Regions from separate parts of the Kitasatospora sp. cg17-2 genome, predicted to be linked through region 2. Evidence: riboswitches for the same ligand, from Rfam matches in the RefSeq annotation. Region 2 holds a riboswitch; each other region holds the start of a gene.

Region 1 (6,139 bases), 5.0 Mb from region 2:
TCCTTCGCTGCGTCCACCACGTCCTCGGCTCCGATCCTGGTCCAGCGGGGTACGGCCCTCGGCCGCCACCCCCGTCACACTCCGCGTGTTCTCTCTGTATTGTCCCGTGCGGCGGGCGGCCACGCCGCTCACCGCCCACCGCACGGACCGGGCGGTCAGCCCTGCTCGGGAGCCTCGGCGGCCTCGGCCGCCTCCTCCGCGCCGGGACGGGCGACCAGCTCGACCTGGTCCACGGCGTTGCACCAGCGGCAGCGCACCGACTCCACGGTCTCGCTGAGCACCTGGGTCTCCTCGACCTTGGACTCGCCGGCCAGGTCGAAGTGGAGGAACTCGGTCACCCGGGCGGTCCGGGTCACGTCGAAGCGGGTCAGGTTTCCGCAGAGCGTGCAGCGCCAGCGCGTCTCGGCAGTCAGGGCGGGGACGGTCATCGGGGGTCCTCTCGGGTGGTCCCTGAACGGGCTCGGGCGCTCCCCCCGGAGCCCCGGCGTCGGCGGCGGGAGGCGGGAATGCCCGCCCCAAGCCTATTGCCTGGGGCAACCTTCCCGGCCACCGGCCGAGCACTCCCGGGCGGTAGCCCACCTGCCGTAACCGCGCGGTGCCCGCCCGGCACCGGGGGGATGCTGGAGCCCATGGCGATCCCGGTCCCCCACCCCGGCGCGCACCGCGGCCGACCGGCCGCCGCCGCTCCGGCCGTCTGCTACGCGCTGATCGCGCTGAACACCGCGGTCTTCCTGCTCGGACCGGCCGCGGGGCTCAACCCGCTCTACGGCCGGGACCAGGCCCGGGTCTGCGCCGAACAGCGCTACGAGCAGCGCTGGGGGGCCGTCCCCGCCGAACTCCTGACCGGTCACCCGCTGACCTCGGACCAACTGGCCGAGGCCCCCGAGCCGGTACCCGGCTGCCCGGCCTCGGCCACCCCCGGCAAGCACCCGGCGCTGTCCGTGCTCAGCGCGCTCTTCCTGCACGCCGGCTGGCTGCACCTGCTCGGCAACCTGCTCTTCCTCCACGTCTTCGGCCCGGCCGTGGAGCACCGGCTCGGCCGCCCCCGGTTCCTCCTCTTCTATCTGGCGGCCGGCGCGCTGACCACCTACGGCTTCGCGCTGGCCGAGGCGCACTCGGCGGACTCGACCCGGGTGCTGATCGGCGCCTCGGGGGCGATCTCCGCCGTGCTCGGCGCCTACCTGCGCTTCCACCCGCACGCGCGGGTCACCACGCTCGTCCCGCTGCTGCTCTTCCTGCCGCTGCGGTTCCCGGCCTGGCTGGTGCTGGGCCTCTGGTTCGCGCTCCAGTGGTGGTCGGTGCACTCGGCCGGACCGGGGGTGGCGTACCTGGTGCACGTGATCGGCTTCGGGGCGGGCTTCCTCTACGCCTGCACCCTGGCCGAGCGCCGACCCCGCCGACCCCGCCGCACCCGCCCCCGCGACGGTGCGACCGACGCCCGCTACCCTGGCGGCACCTCACAAAGGAGTACGCCACCGTGATCACCGCCATCGTCCTGATCAAGACCAGCGTCGACCGCATCCCGGAGATCGCCGAGGCGATCGCCGCCATCGAGGGCGTCAGCGAGGTCTACTCGGTGACCGGCGGCTACGACCTGGTCGCGATGGTGCGGGTGCGCCGGCACGACGACCTCGCCGAGGTGATCCCCGGCCGGCTGAACAAGGTCCCGGGCGTGGCGCACACCGAGACCCAGATCGCCTTCCGCACCTACTCCCAGCACGACCTGGAGGCCGCCTTCGCGATCGGCCTGGAGGAGTAGCCCGGCGGAGGCCCGACCGAGCGGAGGCCCGACCGAGCCGAGGCGCGGCCGAGCCCGACGGGGCCTCAGCCCTCCCGGCGGGTGTCCGCGACGCAGCGGCCGCCCTCGTTCCGGTAGCTCCACGCCGCGCCGTCCGTGACCAGCTCGCGGACGGCGGTCAGGAACCGGTCCACGTGCTCGTCCGGAGTACCGGCGCCGAAGCTCACCCGGATCGCGTTCAGGCTGCGCTCGCCCGGCAGCGAGGCCTCCGGCGCGCCGCACTCCGAGGGCGCGGCCTCCTCGTCGCCGAGCAGCGTGCGCACCAGCGGGTGGGCGCAGAACAGGCCGTCCCGCACGCCGATGCCGTACTCCGCGGACAGCGCGGCCGAGAAGTGCGAGCTGTTCCAGCCCCGGACGACGAAGGACAGCACGCCCACCCGGTCGGCGTCGGCACCGAACAGGCTCAGCACCCTGACCTCGGGGACCTCCGCCAGACCGGCCTTCAGCCGGGCGACCAGCGCCCGCTCGCGCGCCTCCAGCGCGTCGAACCCGGCCTCGGTGAGCGCCCGGCAGGCCGCCGCGATCGCGTACACGCCGATGACGTTCGGGGAGCCGGCCTCGTGCCGGGCCGGGCCGGTGTGCCACTGCACGGCCACCGAGCCGTCGGTCTCCCGGGCCACCGTGCGGGTGGCGCCGCCGCCGGCCAGGTACGGCTCGGCCTCGTCCAGCCAGTCGGCGCGGCCGGCCAGCACCCCGGCGCCGAACGGCGCGTACAGCTTGTGGCCGGAGAAGGCGATCCAGTCGACCCCCAGCTCGCGCACCGAGACCCGGTGGTGCGGGGCCAGCTGCGCGGCGTCCAGCACCACCCGGGCGCCGTACCGGTGGGCGGTCCTGGTCAGCTCGGCGACCGGCCAGAGCTCGCCGGTGACGTTCGAGGCGCCGGTGACGCAGAGCAGCTTCGGGCCCTCGGGCGCCTCGGCGAGCGCGGCGTCGAAGGCGGCGACGGCCTCGGCGTGCGAGCGGGGGGCGCGCAGACAGGTGACGGTCAGACCGGCGTGCGCCCAGGGCAGCAGCGAGGCGTGGTGCTCGGTCTCGAAGGCGAACACCTGGGTCCCGGCCGGGACGGCGCCGGCCAGCAGGTTGAGCGAGTCGGTGGTGGCGCGGGTGAAGACCACCTGGTCGCCCTCGCGCAGGTCCAGGAACTCGGCGACGGTGCGGCGGCTCTGCTCGAACAGGTCGGTGGAGAGCTGGGACAGGTAGCCGGCGCCGCGGTGCACGCTGCCGTAGTAGGGGGCGTAGGCGGCGACCTCGTCCCAGACCCGCTGGAGCGCCGGGGCGCTGGCGGCGTAGTCGAGCGCCGCGTAGGCGACCTTGTCACCGTTGGCGAGCGGGACCTCGACGTCGTGGCCGAGAACGGGGAGGGGGGCGAGGAGGTCGGTAGCAACAGACACGGGGATGCACTCCGTCTACGGGTCAGGGACCCCGGGAGTGCGTAGTCATCCGGGTGTCCGCGCTTGCCACGCGGACGGCTCGCCGCACGGCCCGGTCCTCACCCAGGGCACCCCGCCACGGAAGGAGGGTTGCCGGACAGCAAGCTGGGGCTTGTCGCTGTCACTCATGACCTGGCCAAGACTGTAGATCCGGTCCGCCCCCCGGTCAAACAAGGGTCCACATCCCGGACACACGTCGGGGCCCACCGGGAGGATTCCCGATGGGCCCCAACCGCCTTGTCACACCCGGGCGGTGGCCTCCGACCAGTGCTTCAGCAGGTCCCGCGCGGCACCCGAGTCGACGGCCGCCGCGGTACGCCGCATGGCCGCGCCGATCTGCTCGACGAGCGGGGCGTCGGTGAGGTCCAGCGCCACCAGTGCGGCCGCCGAGTTCAGCAGCACCGCGTCCCGGACCGGCCCGTGCTCCCCGGCGAGCACCCGGCGCGCGACCTCGGCGTTGTACGCCGGGTCCGCGCCGCGCAGCGCCTCGATGCCGACCGGCTCGATGCCGACCTCGCGCGGGTCGAACACGGTCTCGGTGACGGCGCCGTCGCGGACCACCCACACCCGCGAGGTGGTGGTGATCGTCAGCTCGTCCAGTCCGTCGTCGCCCCGGAAGACCAGCGCGGTGGCACCGCGCCGGGCGAGCACGCCGGCGATCAGCGCCGCCAGCCGGGTGTCGAAGCAGCCGATCGCGTGCGCCGTCACCCGGGCCGGGTTGGTCAGCGGCCCCAGGATGTTGAACGCGGTGGGCACCCCGAGGTCGCGCCGGGCCGGCGCGGCGTGCCGCATCGACGGGTGGAAGGTCGCGGCGAAGCAGAAGGTGAGCCCGACCTCCTCGGCGATCTCGGCGACCCGGCGCGGCCGGAGGTCCAGGCTGATGCCCAGCTTCTCCAGCACGTCCGAGGAGCCGCTGGACGAGGAGGCGGCCCGGTTGCCGTGCTTGACCACCTTGGCCCCGGCCGCGGCGGCGACGATCGCGGACATGGTGGAGATGTTCACGGTCTTGGCCCGGTCGCCGCCGGTGCCGACGATGTCCACCGCCGGGCCGGGGATGTCCAGCGGCTCGGCGTGCGCGTACATCGAGTCGACCAGTCCGGAGATCTCGTCGACCGTCTCGCCCTTGGCCCGCAGCGCCACCATGAACCCGGCCACCTGCACCGGAGAGGCCTCGCCGCTCATGATCCGGTCCATCGCCCACGCGGTGGCCGAGCGGTCGAGGTCCTCCCCCCTCAGCAGCGCCGACAGGATGTCCGGCCAGGAGCGGACCACCTGCGCGGGGTCGCTACCACCGTTCGCAGGCTGCACGTTCACCATGGCTGACTCCAGCTCTCGCTGCCCCGGCTCACCGGGGAAGGACGTAGGGACGGAGTCAGCCTATCGAGCGGCGGGCCGCCGGGGCTCCGCCGTTCACCCTTCTTCTCTTGTCGTGAGACGCCGGGTGGGACGCGGGGCGGGAGACCGGGCCGGGACCCGGCCTAACGGGCGGCGGGCGCCCGCTTGGCCAGCCGGGCCCGCAGCAGCGTGGCGGCGGCCTCGGCCAGCGCCACCGGGTCCACCGGCTGGGAGATCGCCGCGTCGGCCCGGCTCCAGGCGGCCAGCCAGGAGTCCTGCGGCCGGCCGATCAGCACCAGCACCGGCGGGCAACCGTAGATCTCGTCCTTCAGCTGCCGCGCGAGCCCGAGCCCGCCGGCCGGCACCGCCTCACCGTCCAGGACGCAGAGGTCGACGCCACCCTTCTCCAGCGCCTTGAGCACCGCGGGGGTGGTCGCGCACTCCAGGTAGGCCAGCTCCGGGAGGTCCTCCGCGGGCCGCCGCCCGAGAGCGGTCAGCACCTGCTCACGGGTGGTTCGGTCGTGGCTGTAGACGAGAACGGTCAGCGTCTCGTCGGTCGTGTACGCCATGGGCCCTGCTCCCTCACGTGTGATCCGGACCACGTTCGCCTCTCCCCGGATGCTACTCCCGATCACCGCCCGCCGAGCCCCTCCCGCGCGATCTCTTCGCGACGGCGCCGCGCCCGCGACTGGTCCGGGCGGAGCAGGGCGCGTCACCCCCGCCCGCACGGTCCACCCGTACGGCGGACGAGTGGAACTTCCCCTTACCTCCGGCAACCCCCGGAAGCCCGCCACGACACGCCGGACAGGGCCCGGACGGGCCTTTCGAGCAACCGTCAGAAAAGGGACACGCCGCTGCTCAGCGGCAGTACGGACGCCCCGTCGGGCCCCAGGGGGGCATACCGCACGCACCGGACACTCCGAGGGTGACCCCCCGACGTGAAGACGGAATAAGGGACCGACATAATGTCCGTCGTGGCGACAGCAACAGCAGTAGAAACCGGGCACGCGCACGGATCGGTCAACCGGCCGAACATGGTCAGCGTCGGAACGATCGTCTGGCTCAGTTCCGAGTTGATGTTCTTCGCGGCCCTCTTCGCGATGTACTTCACGCTCCGCTCCGTCAAGGGGCCGGAGTTCTGGACCGAGAAGGCGCACGCCCTCAACGTGCCCTTCTCCTCGGTCAACACCACGATCCTGGTGCTCTCCTCGCTCACCTGCCAGCTCGGCGTCTTCGCCGCCGAGCGCGGGGACGTGAAGAAGCTCCGCTCGTGGTTCGTCATCACCTTCGTGATGGGCGCGATCTTCATCGGCGGCCAGATCTTCGAGTACACCGAGCTGGTCAAGAAGGACGGCCTGTCGCTGTCCTCCGACCCGTACGGCACGGTGTTCTACCTGACCACCGGCTTCCACGGTCTGCACGTGACGGGTGGTCTGATCGCCTTCCTGCTGGTCCTGGGACGGACGTACGCAGCCAAGCGCTTCACGCACGAGCAGGCCACCGCCGCCATCGTGGTGTCGTACTACTGGCACTTCGTCGATGTCGTGTGGATCGCCCTGTTCGCGACCATCTACCT
Region 2 (6,139 bases):
CGTGCCCGAAACACCCCATCAACAATCCGTTTTCCACGCCGAAGCAGTACTGGCGGATGCCAACCAAGTGTGCCGAATAGTCAACGTTCCACCCATGAGCAACCGTGCAGAACATTCGCCTGCAAGCGGCATAGTGCTCCTTAGAAAGGAGGTGATCCAGCCGCACCTTCCGGTACGGCTACCTTGTTACGACTTCGTCCCAATCGCTGGTCCCACCTTCGACGGCTCCTCCCCTTACGGGTTAGGCCACCGGCTTCGGGTGTTACCGACTTTCGTGACGTGACGGGCGGTGTGTACAAGGCCCGGGAACGTATTCACCGCAGCATGCTGATCTGCGATTACTAGCAACTCCAACTTCATGGGGTCGAGTTGCAGACCCCAATCCGAACTGAGGCCGGCTTTTTGGGATTCGCTCCGCCTCGCGGCATCGCAGCCCTTTGTACCGACCATTGTAGCACGTGTGCAGCCCAAGACATAAGGGGCATGATGATTTGACGTCGTCCCCACCTTCCTCCGAGTTGACCCCGGCAGTCTCCTGTGAGTCCCCATCACCCCGAAAGGCATGCTGGCAACACAGAACAAGGGTTGCGCTCGTTGCGGGACTTAACCCAACATCTCACGACACGAGCTGACGACAACCATGCACCACCTGTATACCGACCACAAGGGGGCGACTATCTCTAGCCGTTTCCGGTATATGTCAAGCCTTGGTAAGGTTCTTCGCGTTGCGTCGAATTAAGCCACATGCTCCGCTGCTTGTGCGGGCCCCCGTCAATTCCTTTGAGTTTTAGCCTTGCGGCCGTACTCCCCAGGCGGGGAACTTAATGCGTTAGCTGCGGCACCGACGACGTGGAATGTCGCCAACACCTAGTTCCCAACGTTTACGGCGTGGACTACCAGGGTATCTAATCCTGTTCGCTCCCCACGCTTTCGCTCCTCAGCGTCAGTAATGGCCCAGAGATCCGCCTTCGCCACCGGTGTTCCTCCTGATATCTGCGCATTTCACCGCTACACCAGGAATTCCGATCTCCCCTACCACACTCTAGCCTGCCCGTATCGAATGCAGACCCGGGGTTGAGCCCCGGGCTTTCACATCCGACGCGACAGGCCGCCTACGAGCTCTTTACGCCCAATAATTCCGGACAACGCTCGCACCCTACGTATTACCGCGGCTGCTGGCACGTAGTTAGCCGGTGCTTCTTCTGCAGGTACCGTCACTTGCGCTTCTTCCCTGCTGAAAGAGGTTTACAACCCGAAGGCCGTCATCCCTCACGCGGCGTCGCTGCATCAGGCTTTCGCCCATTGTGCAATATTCCCCACTGCTGCCTCCCGTAGGAGTCTGGGCCGTGTCTCAGTCCCAGTGTGGCCGGTCGCCCTCTCAGGCCGGCTACCCGTCGTCGCCTTGGTAGGCCATTACCCCACCAACAAGCTGATAGGCCGCGGGCTCATCCTGCACCGCCGGAGCTTTACACCCGGGACCATGCGGTCCCAGGTCATATCCGGTATTAGACCCCGTTTCCAGGGCTTGTCCCAGAGTGCAGGGCAGATTGCCCACGTGTTACTCACCCGTTCGCCACTGATCCACCCCGAAGGGCTTCACCGTTCGACTTGCATGTGTTAAGCACGCCGCCAGCGTTCGTCCTGAGCCAGGATCAAACTCTCCGTGAATGATTACCCGTAATCGGGTCGGCACTCGCGTCGAGCGGCACGGCAACCACCGGAATAGGGCGGCCCCGCGCACTGCGTCCTCGCTAGTGTTTTACTTCAAAAGGAATCTCCAACCCCGGAAGAATCCGAGGCCGGGGATGTCAACATATCTGGCGTTGACTTTTGGCACGCTGTTGAGTTCTCAAGGAACGGACACTTCCTTCAGGCGGCTTTCACACCGGCCCTCCGGGCGCTTCGTTCTTTCGTGTTCCCAGCCTATCAGATGTTTTCCGTGCCGTTCCCGGCGCTTCCTTCATCCAACTCGCTGCTGTCTTCTGCGGCTTGACGCCCCGTCCGACGTTCCAAACTCTAGCCGACCCCCGCTCCGAAAAGCGAATCCGGCCGCAATCCCCACAAATGGACACGACAAAGAAACCCGAAGCCGGGTGACGATGTTATTTCCAGAGGATTGGCCGCCTCGGGACCGTCCGCGCTGTTGCGTGTCCGGTGCTCCCTGCCAGGCGACTGGGCGACAGTACTCCGCCTGCGCGCCCAGAACAAATCGCGCCCGGCCGGGCCGGGAGCACCGCCGGGGTGCGGCCGCGGCCTCGGTCGCGGGGGCGGACAGACCTCCCCGCGACCGGGGCGCGTCAGGTGACGCGGAGGGCCTCGGTGAGACGGTCGGCCGCCTCGACGACCGTCTGCGAGAGCAGGGCTCCGGGGTGGCGGGTGAGCCGTTCGATCGGACCGGAGACGGTGACGGCGGCCACCACCCGGTTGGCCGGGCCCCGGACCGGCGCGGAGACGGACGCGACGCCCAGCTCGCGTTCCCCGATCGACTGGGCCCAGCCCCGGCGCCGGACACCGCTCAGCGCCGTCGCCGTGAAGCGGGCCCCCTGGAGGCCCCGGTGGAGCCGCTCGGGCTCCTCCCAGGCCAGCAGGACCTGGGCGGCGGCGCCGACCTTCATCGGGAGGGTGACCCCCACCGGGACGGTGTCGCGCAGGCCGGAGAGTCGCTCGGCGGCGGCCACGCAGATCCGGACGCCGCCCTGCCGGCGGTAGAGCTGGGCGCTCTCCCCACTGACGTCGCGCAGCCGGGCGAGGACCGGACCGGCGGCCGCCAGCAGCCGGTCCTCCCCGGCGGCCGCCGAGAGCTCGCCGAGCCGGGGGCCGAGGATGAAGCGGCCCTCCACGTCCCGGGCGACCAGCCGGTGCTGTTCGAGTGCGACGGCGAGCCGGTGCGCCGTGGGCCGGGCCAGGCCGGTCACCGCGACGAGTCCGGCCAGGGTGGCCGGACCGGCCTCCAGGGTGCCGAGGATCGAGGTGACCTTGTCGAGCACGCCGACGCCGCTCGTGTTCTCCATGGGATGTCTCCGTCTCAGGTCCCGCGAGCCGCCCGGGGCGCGCTCGCGGAGGCCCCCCGCGGGGAGCCGGGGGGTGGTCAGCGAGGGCGGGCCGCAGAAGTCGGCCGATTGGCTGCGCCGGGCACGAGACGGGTACGCGAAAGGTCCGGGACGGGAAGCGCCCGGGGGAAGGACAGCACAGAGAGCACCGTGTCTCCTCATCTTTCCCGCGCCACATTGGCGACAGGCCGGAGTTGGCACTGATCCCGCACGGCACGGCGCGTACTTCGGACGCCGGGTCGAACGGGGAGCTGCCGGGGCTTCGTAGGGCCGGTCCCTCCACCCCTCTGGATGATTCGCGAGGAACGATACAAGACTCCCCCTCCCGCCCGCCAAGCCCGCCCCCCGGCTGCGGCCGGGCAGTGCCCGCGCCCGGCCCGGCGCTGTCGGCGCGGTGTCCTACAGTCGGGCCGCATGACGACCTTGATCACCGAGGGCGGCCCGGTCGCGGCCGACACGACGGTCACCCGCGTCGGCGGCGTGCCGCTCGCCCCGCCCGGCACCGCCTGGCCGTCCTGTGCCGATTGCGGCGGCCCGCTGCAGTTCCTCGCGCAGATCGTGCTGGACGGGTCCGGCGCCGCCGTCACCGGAGGTCCGGGGCAGCAGGACCGGCTGCTGGTGCTGTTCGCCTGCCAGAACCGTCCGGGTGTCTGCCAGGACTGGGAGGCCCGCTCGGGCGCCAACCTCGCACTGGTCCTCCCGGCCCAGGGGCTGGTGCCGATCCCCCTTCCGGGGCCGGCCGACCTCGACGAGAACGGGGAGGAGGACGACACCCCGGACGACCCCGACGAGAACGACCCCGACGAGGACGAGTTCGAGGACGACGAGGACGACGACGAGGACGAGGTCCTGCTCCTCGGCGCCACCCGCGCCGTCGAACCCCAACTCCTCCCGGACGCCCCGGACTTCGACAGCGCCCGCGCCGCCTGGGCGGCCCGGACCGGCCGTCCCCGGAACCACGTCCTCGGCCAGCTCAACGGCACACCCGCCTGGCTCCAGTACGACCGGACGCCGAGCTGTGCGACCTGCGCGGAGCCGATGCGGCTCGCCGTCCAGCTCCAGGAGGGCCCCGATCCCCTCACCGCCATGAACTTCGGCAGCGGCCGGGCCTACGCCTTCACCTGCTCCCCCTGCTCCGACGCGGCGTTCCTCTGGCAGTGCTGAACCCCGAGGGCCTTCCGGGCCCCTGAATCACGCCCCCGCCGCTCTCGCCCTCACCCGGTCCGGCCGCCGGCGCGCTGGGCCCGGTGGGCGGCGACGCGGACGCGGGTGGCGCAGCGCGGTGTGCAGAAGCGCTGCGGGTCGCGGCGGCCGGCGTCGATGAAGAAGCGGTCGCAGCCGGGTGCGGCGCACCGGCCCCAGGCGCAGGAGCCGCGTTCGCTCAGCCACAGGCCGAGGGCGAGGGCGGCGGTGGAGAGCAGCCAGTGGGTGAGGCCGGCGGCGGGGGGTGCCTGGGTGTGCAGGGACCAGGGCCGGCCGGGGAGGCGGACGAGGCGGGGGCGGGCCGGGTACTGGTCGAGCAGGGTGTTGATCGCCTCGGCGGCCTCGTCCTCGTCGCGTGTGCCGAGGATGCGGATCAAGTGGTCCGTGGCGGTGCGGAGTTCCCGGGCGTCGGCGTCGGTGAGCCGGAAGGGCGGCCCGCCGTGGCGTTCCAGGAGGCCCTGGAGTTCGGCGGCGCCCGCTTCCGGGTCGGCCCGGACGGTGTTCGCGAGTTCGGTGACGAAGTGCAGGCCGCGGGGGTTGCCGCCGCTGAGGTCGTCGGTCATGGCGTGGTCTCTCCGATCGTCCGCCGCAGCTTCCCACGGTGCCGCGCTCCCGCTCCTACCCGCTCATGGTAACTTCGAAATCGAATATTAGCCGTTACAACGGTCTGGAGTGGCATGCGACCCGTGCGATCCCGATTCCCCGCGGCGACGCCCGTACTGATCGTCGGCGGAGGCCCGGTCGGCCTGACCCTGTCCCTCCTGCTCTCCGCCCACCGCGTGCGGCACCTGCTGGTCGAGGCCCGTCCCGGCACCTCGCTGCACCCCAAGGCCCGTGGGGTTTCGGCACGTTCGATGGAGATCTTCCGGAGCCTCGGCCTGGAGGAGGAGATCCGGCGGGCCGGGCTCCCGGCCTCGCACGTGCGCTTCTACCGGGGCCGGAGCCTGGTCGACCCGGACTTCGTCCGCACCGAAGCGGCGCACGGGCCGACGGACAGGACGGCGGACGGGGCGGCGGCGGGGGCCGAACGCACCCCCGCGCCGGGCCTGATCTGCTCCCAGGACGCCCTGGAGGCCGTGCTGCTCCGCCGGGCCCGTGAACTCGCCCCCGACGCCGTCGAGTTCGCCACCCGCCTGGTCGCCTTCACCGAGGACGGGCAGGGTGTACTGGCGACCCTGGAGGGCCGGGCCACCGGTCACCGACGGACCGTGCGCGCCGACTGGCTGGTCGGCTGCGACGGCGCGGCGAGCACCGTCCGCTCCGGTGCCGGGATCGCGATGGAGGGGCCGACCGGCCTCGGCCACTACCTCAGCGTCCGCTTCGAGGCGCCGCTCGGCGAGGTCGTGGCCGACCGGGCCAGTGCCTCGTACTTCCTCACCGAGCCGGGCCGCGGCGGCTTCATGGCCGTGGACAACGACCGCCACTGGATCTACCAGTACCCGTTCGACCCCGTGGCCGGCGGAGTCCCCGAGGCCCTGGGCGACCATCGGCAGCTGGCGCGCCTGGTCCGGGAGGCCGCCGGCCTGCCGGACCTGGACGTCACCGTCCGGGACACCATGACCTGGCGGATGGACGCCCGGCTCGCGGAGTCCTACCGCCGCTCCCGGGTGCTGCTCGCGGGCGACGCCGCCCATGTGGTGCCCCCGACCGGCGGGCACGGGATGAACACCGGGATCGGCGACGCGGACAATCTGGCCTGGAAGCTCGCCTCCGTCGTCACGGGGACCGCCGGCCCGGCCCTGCTGGACAGCTACCAGGACGAACGCCGCCCGCTGGCCCGGCAGGTCATCGACCACTCGCTGGACAACTCCCGTGCCCGGAACGGCTATCGGATCGACGACGAGTTGCTGCTCACGGCGGCGTACCGCTCCACGGCCGTCATCCCC
Region 3 (6,139 bases), 3.7 Mb from region 2:
AGGAGCTGGTCGGAGACGGCGACGACGGCCTTCTCGATACCGCGCTTCAGGGCCATCGGGTTGGCGCCGGCGGCGACGTTGCGCAGACCCTCGCGGACGAGCGCCTGGGCCAGCACGGTGGCGGTGGTGGTGCCGTCACCCGCGACGTCGTCGGTCTTCTTGGCGACCTCCTTGACGAGCTCCGCGCCGATCTTCTCGTACGGGTCCTCGAGCTCGATCTCCTTGGCGATGGAGACACCGTCGTTGGTGATCGTGGGGGCGCCCCACTTCTTCTCCAGAACGACGTTGCGGCCCTTGGGGCCGAGCGTGACCTTCACTGCGTCGGCAAGCTGGTTCATGCCACGCTCAAGGCCGCGGCGAGCTTCCTCATCAAAGGCGATGATCTTGGCCATCAGAAGTGGTCCTCCGGGACACGGTCGACTGCTCGGACCAAGGGGTGCCCGCGACGGACGGCCCTGGTGTGCGGGGGTCCATTCCCCTACCGCTCCCTGGGGCCTCACCGACCCGGTCCGCTGTCACTCTCAAGCTGTGAGTGCTAACGCCAATGATTAGCACTCCGGGTGGGTGAGTGCAAGCCCAATCGGGCAATCCGCGAGCCGCGCCGCCCGCCCCGCGCGCCCGCCCGGGACCGCCCCCGACCGCCTCCCACCGGCCCGGATCCACCCCCGCCCGCAGCGCCCCGGGCACGACGGCGGACGGAGCGACGGACACGGCGGGACACGGCGGCGGGCCCGTACGACCGAGGTCGCACGGGCCCGCCGTGAGAATCAAGAGGTGCGCCAGCCGATGGGCCGAGCAGAGCTCCCGGGTGTCGGAAAGGTCAGACCGCCGCGCGGACCATGTCCGCCTGCGGACCCTTCTGCCCCTGAGAGATCTCGAACTCGACCCGCTGGCCCTCCTCAAGGGTGCGGTAGCCGTCCATCTGGATCGCGCTGTAGTGGACGAAGACGTCCGCACCACCGTCGACCGCGATGAAGCCGTAACCCTTCTCCGCGTTGAACCACTTGACGGTGCCCTGAGCCATTCCGAACTCCCCTAGTGCTGTGCTGGCCCTTCACGCGCCCGCAGGTCTGCGGGCCCGGGTCTGGTTGGAGGCCGGCCCGGGGAACCCCCCCTGGGCGCAGCCGCGCACGCCACAATCCTCCCGATGACGCCGAACGGCATCCGGCGAACGGGCGATTGCGTCGACCGCGGCTGAATGTATCCGGATCGACGCCCTCTGCAACAGGGTCAATGGCGGGGAATTCACCCGCGGCAGCGCAGGACAGGACGGGCGCAATCGGGAGAAAGTCCTGCATTCTCCGCCGGACATAGCGGACGTATTACCAGAAATCCCCGCCAGAATTCTGACACCGGCCTGACATGTATCCAGGTCCCGGGTCCCTCGCGACTCCCGCCGGAGGGGAGCCGGCGGTGGTGGCGGTGCGGTGGATTCGTTCCCGGACCAGGGGGACGGGCGCGCCCTGTTCCCGGTCCAGCGACACTTTACTCCGCCCGGGACCGAAGATATTCCCGCCAAAATGCGCACGGCCGTCCGCGGCACGGAATTCCGTGCCGCGGACGGCCTTCGACGACGCGCCCGCCCCGGGGGGAACGGACCGCCCGCGGATCACCCGCCGGCGACCGCCGGGATGATCGAAATGCTCGCGCCGTCCTTGATCTCCGTCTCCAGGCCCTCGGCGAACCGCACGTCGTCGTCGTTCACATAGACATTGACGAAACGGCGCAGCTTGCCGGTGTCGTCGAGGATCCGCGCGGCGATCCCGGCGTGGTTGCGCTCCAGGTCGGCGATCACCTCGCCCAGCGTGGCGCCCTCGGCGGGCACCTCGCTGACACCGCCGGTGTAGGTGCGCAGGATGGTCGGGATGCGGACGTTGGCGCTCATGGGGGTCTCCTCGTTACGGGCGCGGAACGGGTCGATCGGGGGGCGGCGGAATCAGGCGGAGGCCAGGCCGGCGCCCCGGAAGGCGTCCAGGGTCGGCCGGATGACGGCGGTCATGCCGGCCTCGGAGACCGCGTCGAGGGTCTTCAGCCCGTCACCGGTGTTGATGGCGACGGTCTCCTTCGACGGGTCCAGCTGCCCGGTCTCGACCAGCTTCCTGAGCACGCCGACGGTCACGCCGCCCGCGGTCTCCGCGAAGATGCCCTCGGTCCGGGCCAGCAGCCGGATCGCCGCCACGACCTCCTCGTCCGTGACGTCCTCCACCGCGCCGCCGGTGCGCCGGGCGATGTCCAGCACGTACGGGCCGTCGGCCGGGTTGCCGATCGCCAGCGACTTGGCGATGGTGTCCGGCTTGACCGGCCGGATCACGTCGTGGCCGGCCTTGTAGGCCGCCGAGACCGGCGAGCAGCCCTCGGCCTGGGCGCCGAAGATCCGGTACGGCCGGTCCTCGACCAGGCCCAGCTTGATCAGCTCCTGCAGACCCTTGTCGATCTTGGTGAGCTGGGAGCCCGAGGCGACCGGGATCACGATCTGCTCCGGCAGCCGCCAGCCGAGCTGCTCGCAGATCTCGTAGGCGAGCGTCTTGGAGCCCTCGCCGTAGTACGGCCGCAGATTGACGTTGACGAAGCCCCAGCCCTCGCCGGCCGGGTCGCCGATCAGCTCCGAGCAGAAGCGGTTCACATCGTCGTAGTTGCCCTCGATGCCGACCAGCTCGCCGCCGTACACCCCGGCCATCACGACCTTGCCCTGCTCCAGGTCGTGCGGGATGAACACGCAGGACCGGAAGCCCGCCCGGGCCGCCGCCGCGCCGACCGCGCCGGCCAGGTTGCCGGTCGACGAGCAGGACAGCGTGGTGTAGCCGAACGCCCGGGCCGCCTCGATGGCGCAGGCCACCACGCGGTCCTTGAAGGAGTGGGTGGGGTTCCCGGAGTCGTCCTTGATGTGCAGCTGCCCGGTGAAGCCGAGCTCGCGGCCCAGGTTGTCCGCCTTCACCAGCGGGGTCCACCCCGGGTTGAGGTTCGGCTTGGTCGCCACGTCGGCCGGGACGGGCAGCAGCGGCGCGTAGCGCCAGATCGACGACGGACCGGCCTCGATCCGCTTGCGCAGCTCCTCGGCGCCCTCGCTGCCGAAGTCGTAGGCGATCTCCAGCGGACCGAAACACTCGAGACAGGCGAAGCTGGGACCGAGCGGGAACCGGGTGCCGCACTCGCGACAGGACAGCGCGGTGGCGGGGCCGAGGTCGACGGATGGGGGTCCCCCCGGCCGAAGGTTGGGGGAAGGTGCGACGGTGTCGATAGCCATGATGGGCGGAGGCCTCTCTCCTCATCTTCCCCGTGACGCGGTCGCGCCCGGGACGGAATTGGCACCTGTCCCGCCGGGGCGTGAAGCCAGCCGTGCGAGAAGGTTGCCGGGACGTCAACGGGCCGTTCCCTCAGTCCCTCTGGATGAGCTCTGTGAAGTTGTGGGTTCTGCTCAGCGGAGACCCCGGCGTGCGAAGGTCCGATCGCTGTACGAAGACTGTATCCGAAGGCGTCGGCCCCGAACCCGACCGTCCGCCACGCGAGATGACCCGTCCCAACCTCCCCCGGGCTCCGGCCGGGGGACCCCATCCGTCGAGGAGAGCACCGTGCCCGCCGAACCGACCCCCGCGCTCCTCCCCGAGACCGCGTCCTGGCTGCGCCGGCGCTCGTGGACCGCGGCCGACCGACCGGTTCACACCCTCCCGGCCGCCAAGCGCGCCCTCGGTCCGGCGGGCACCGTCAGCGTCGTCCTGCCCGCCCTGGACGAGGAGGCCACCGTCGGCGAGATCGTCCGGGTCATCCGGCGGGAGCTGATGGAACGACTACCGCTGGTGGACGAGCTGGTCGTGGTCGACTCCGGTTCCGTCGACGCCACCGCCGAGGTCGCCGCCGAGGCCGGGGCCACCGTCGTCCACCGGGACACCGTGCTGCCCCGGCTGCCCGCCGCCCCCGGCAAGGGCGAGGTGCTGTGGCGTTCGCTGCTGGTCACCCGCGGCGAGATCGTCTGCTTCGTGGACGCCGACCTGCGCGAGTTCGACCCGGCCCTGGTCTCCGGCATCATCGGCCCGCTGCTCACCGATCCGGACCTCCAGCTGGTCAAGGCGATGTACGACCGGCCGCTGGAGACCGACGGCGCGGTGGTGCCGGCCGGCGGCGGCCGGGTCACCGAACTGGTCGCCCGTCCGCTGCTCAATCTGCACTGGCCGGAACTCGCCGGTTTCGCCCAGCCGCTCGGCGGCGAGTACGCGGCCCGCCGCTCACTGCTCGAACGGCTGCCCTTCCCCACCGGCTACGGCGTCGAGCTCGGCCTGCTCGTCGACGCCCTGGAGACGGCCGGACTGGACGCGCTCGCCCAGGTGGACGTCGGCATCCGCCACCACCGGCACCAGGACGCCCAGGCACTCGGCCGGATGGCGGCCACGATCTACCGCACCGCGCTGGAAAGACTGGACCGCACCCACCGGCTGAAGGCCTCCGCCGACCTGGTCCGCCCACTGCTCACCCAGTTCACCCGCGACCCGCTGACCCGCGCCTTCGCCGCCCACACCCACCCGGTCACCGCGACCGAGCGGCCGCCGATGCACACCGTGCCCGAGTACGCCACCCGACGCCGATGACCCGTCCCGCGGGTTTGCCGCCCCGGACCCCCGGCAACGAACCAACCATGGGTGATCTCACGACCGAGCGTTCGAATCCGACCGGCACCGCCCCCGTCCTGGTGGCGTCCAACCGGGGACCGGTGTCCTTCGGCACCGCGGACGACGGCACACTGACCCTCCGCAGAGGCGGCGGCGGACTGGTCTCCGGGCTGTCCGCGATCGACGACCCGGACGCCGTCTGGGTCTGCGCCGCCCTGTCCGACGCCGACCGCCGGGCCGCCCGCGAGGCCCCGGACGGACGGCTCGACCGGGCCGGCCACGACGTCGGCGGCCAGGCCGTCCGGATGCTCGGCATCGACCCGGAGACCTTCGCCCGCGCCTACAACGGCATCGCCAACTCGACCCTCTGGTTCGTCCACCACCTGCTCTGGAACACCCCGACCGCCCCCGTCTTCGACGCCGGCTTCCGCACCGAGTGGGCGGCCTACACCGCGTACAACACGGCCTTCGCCGAGGCCCTCGCCGCCGAGGCCGCCCCCGGGGCCGCCGTCCTGGTGCAGGACTACCACCTCTCCCTGGTCCCGGAGCTGCTCCGCGCCGCCCGCCCCGACCTGCGGATCGGCCACTTCTCGCACACCCCGTGGGCGCCGCCCGAGTACCTGCGGCTGCTGCCCGACGACATCGCCGGGGCCGTCCTCACCGGCATCCTCGGCGCCGACCGGGCGGGCTTCCTGACCCGCCGCTGGGCGCTCGCCTTCGCCGACTGCTGCGAGCGGTACCTCGGCGCGGACGTCGACCGCGAGGCGCTCACCGTGACGCACGGCGGCCGCACCACCGCCCTCGGCGTCCACGGCCTCGGCGCCGACGCCGACTTCCTGCGCGAGCGGGCCCACCGGCCGGACGTCGACGAGCGGCTCGCCACCCTGCGCGCGACCGTCGGCGACCGCCGCACCGTCGTCCGGGTCGACCGCACCGAGCTGAGCAAGAACATCGTCCGCGGCTTCCTGGCCTACCGGCACCTGCTGCGCACCCGCCCGGAGTGGCACGACCGGGTGGTCCACATCGCCTTCGCCTACCCGTCCCGCACCGACCTCGCCGAGTACCGGGCCTACACCGACCAGGTGCGGGCGCTCGCCGCGGAGATCGAGGCGGAGTTCGGCACCCCGGACTGGCGGCCGCTGCTCCTCCACGTCGACGACGACTTCCCGCGCTCGCTGGCCGCCTACCGGCTGGCCGACGTGGCCCTGGTCAACCCGATCCGGGACGGTATGAACCTCGTCGCCAAGGAGGTCCCGGTGGTCTCCGACCAGGGGTGCGCGCTGGTGCTCTCCCGGGAGGCCGGCGCGCACGCCGAACTCGGCCAGGACGCGCTGAGCGTCAACCCCTACGACATCGTGGCCACCGCCGAGGCACTGCACGCCGGGCTCACCATGCCGGCCGACGAACGGGCCGACCGCACCAAGCGGCTGGCCGCCGCGGCGACGGCACTGCCGCCGCAGCAGTGGTTCCTGGACCAGCTCAACGCCCTGCGGCCGGGCGGCTGAGCTCCTCCCCCAGCGCGACCAGCAGTTCCACCA

What was found. A riboswitch is a leader RNA that binds a small molecule or an ion and turns the genes downstream of it on or off. The one in region 2 is predicted to bind S-adenosylmethionine.
Region 1: linked by a shared signal. The riboswitch ahead of ACW14Y_RS13540 (aminotransferase class V-fold PLP-dependent enzyme) and the one ahead of ACW14Y_RS34955 (IclR family transcriptional regulator) in region 2 are both predicted to bind S-adenosylmethionine.
Region 3: linked by a shared signal. The riboswitch ahead of thrC (threonine synthase) and the one ahead of ACW14Y_RS34955 (IclR family transcriptional regulator) in region 2 are both predicted to bind S-adenosylmethionine.

What each region holds. Positions count from the first base shown of each region.
Region 1 is NZ_CM132923.1:3,313,708-3,319,846, forward strand. Features, by position in the region: gene ACW14Y_RS13525 (hypothetical protein) at 156-428, opposite strand; gene ACW14Y_RS13530 (rhomboid family intramembrane serine protease) at 630-1,481, shown strand; gene ACW14Y_RS13535 (Lrp/AsnC ligand binding domain-containing protein) at 1,478-1,759, shown strand; gene ACW14Y_RS13540 (aminotransferase class V-fold PLP-dependent enzyme) at 1,825-3,189, opposite strand; SAM riboswitch class IV at 3,244-3,361, opposite strand; gene trpD (anthranilate phosphoribosyltransferase) at 3,469-4,545, opposite strand; gene ACW14Y_RS13550 (hypothetical protein) at 4,707-5,132, opposite strand; gene ctaE (aa3-type cytochrome oxidase subunit III) at 5,529-6,139, shown strand, end outside.
Region 2 is NZ_CM132923.1:8,324,970-8,331,108, reverse strand. Features, by position in the region: rRNA gene ACW14Y_RS34960 (16S ribosomal RNA) at 145-1,668, opposite strand; gene ACW14Y_RS34955 (IclR family transcriptional regulator) at 2,298-3,011, opposite strand; SAM riboswitch class I at 3,206-3,348, opposite strand; gene ACW14Y_RS34950 (hypothetical protein) at 3,465-4,214, shown strand; gene ACW14Y_RS34945 (CGNR zinc finger domain-containing protein) at 4,265-4,816, opposite strand; gene ACW14Y_RS34940 (FAD-dependent monooxygenase) at 4,940-6,139, shown strand, end outside.
Region 3 is NZ_CM132923.1:4,616,163-4,622,301, forward strand. Features, by position in the region: gene groL (chaperonin GroEL) at 1-392, opposite strand, end outside; gene ACW14Y_RS19395 (cold-shock protein) at 821-1,024, opposite strand; gene ACW14Y_RS19400 (ubiquitin-like small modifier protein 1) at 1,610-1,885, opposite strand; gene thrC (threonine synthase) at 1,937-3,244, opposite strand; SAM riboswitch class I at 3,263-3,394, opposite strand; gene ACW14Y_RS19410 (glucosyl-3-phosphoglycerate synthase) at 3,570-4,580, shown strand; gene ACW14Y_RS19415 (alpha,alpha-trehalose-phosphate synthase (UDP-forming)) at 4,628-6,106, shown strand; gene otsB (trehalose-phosphatase) at 6,081-6,139, opposite strand, start outside.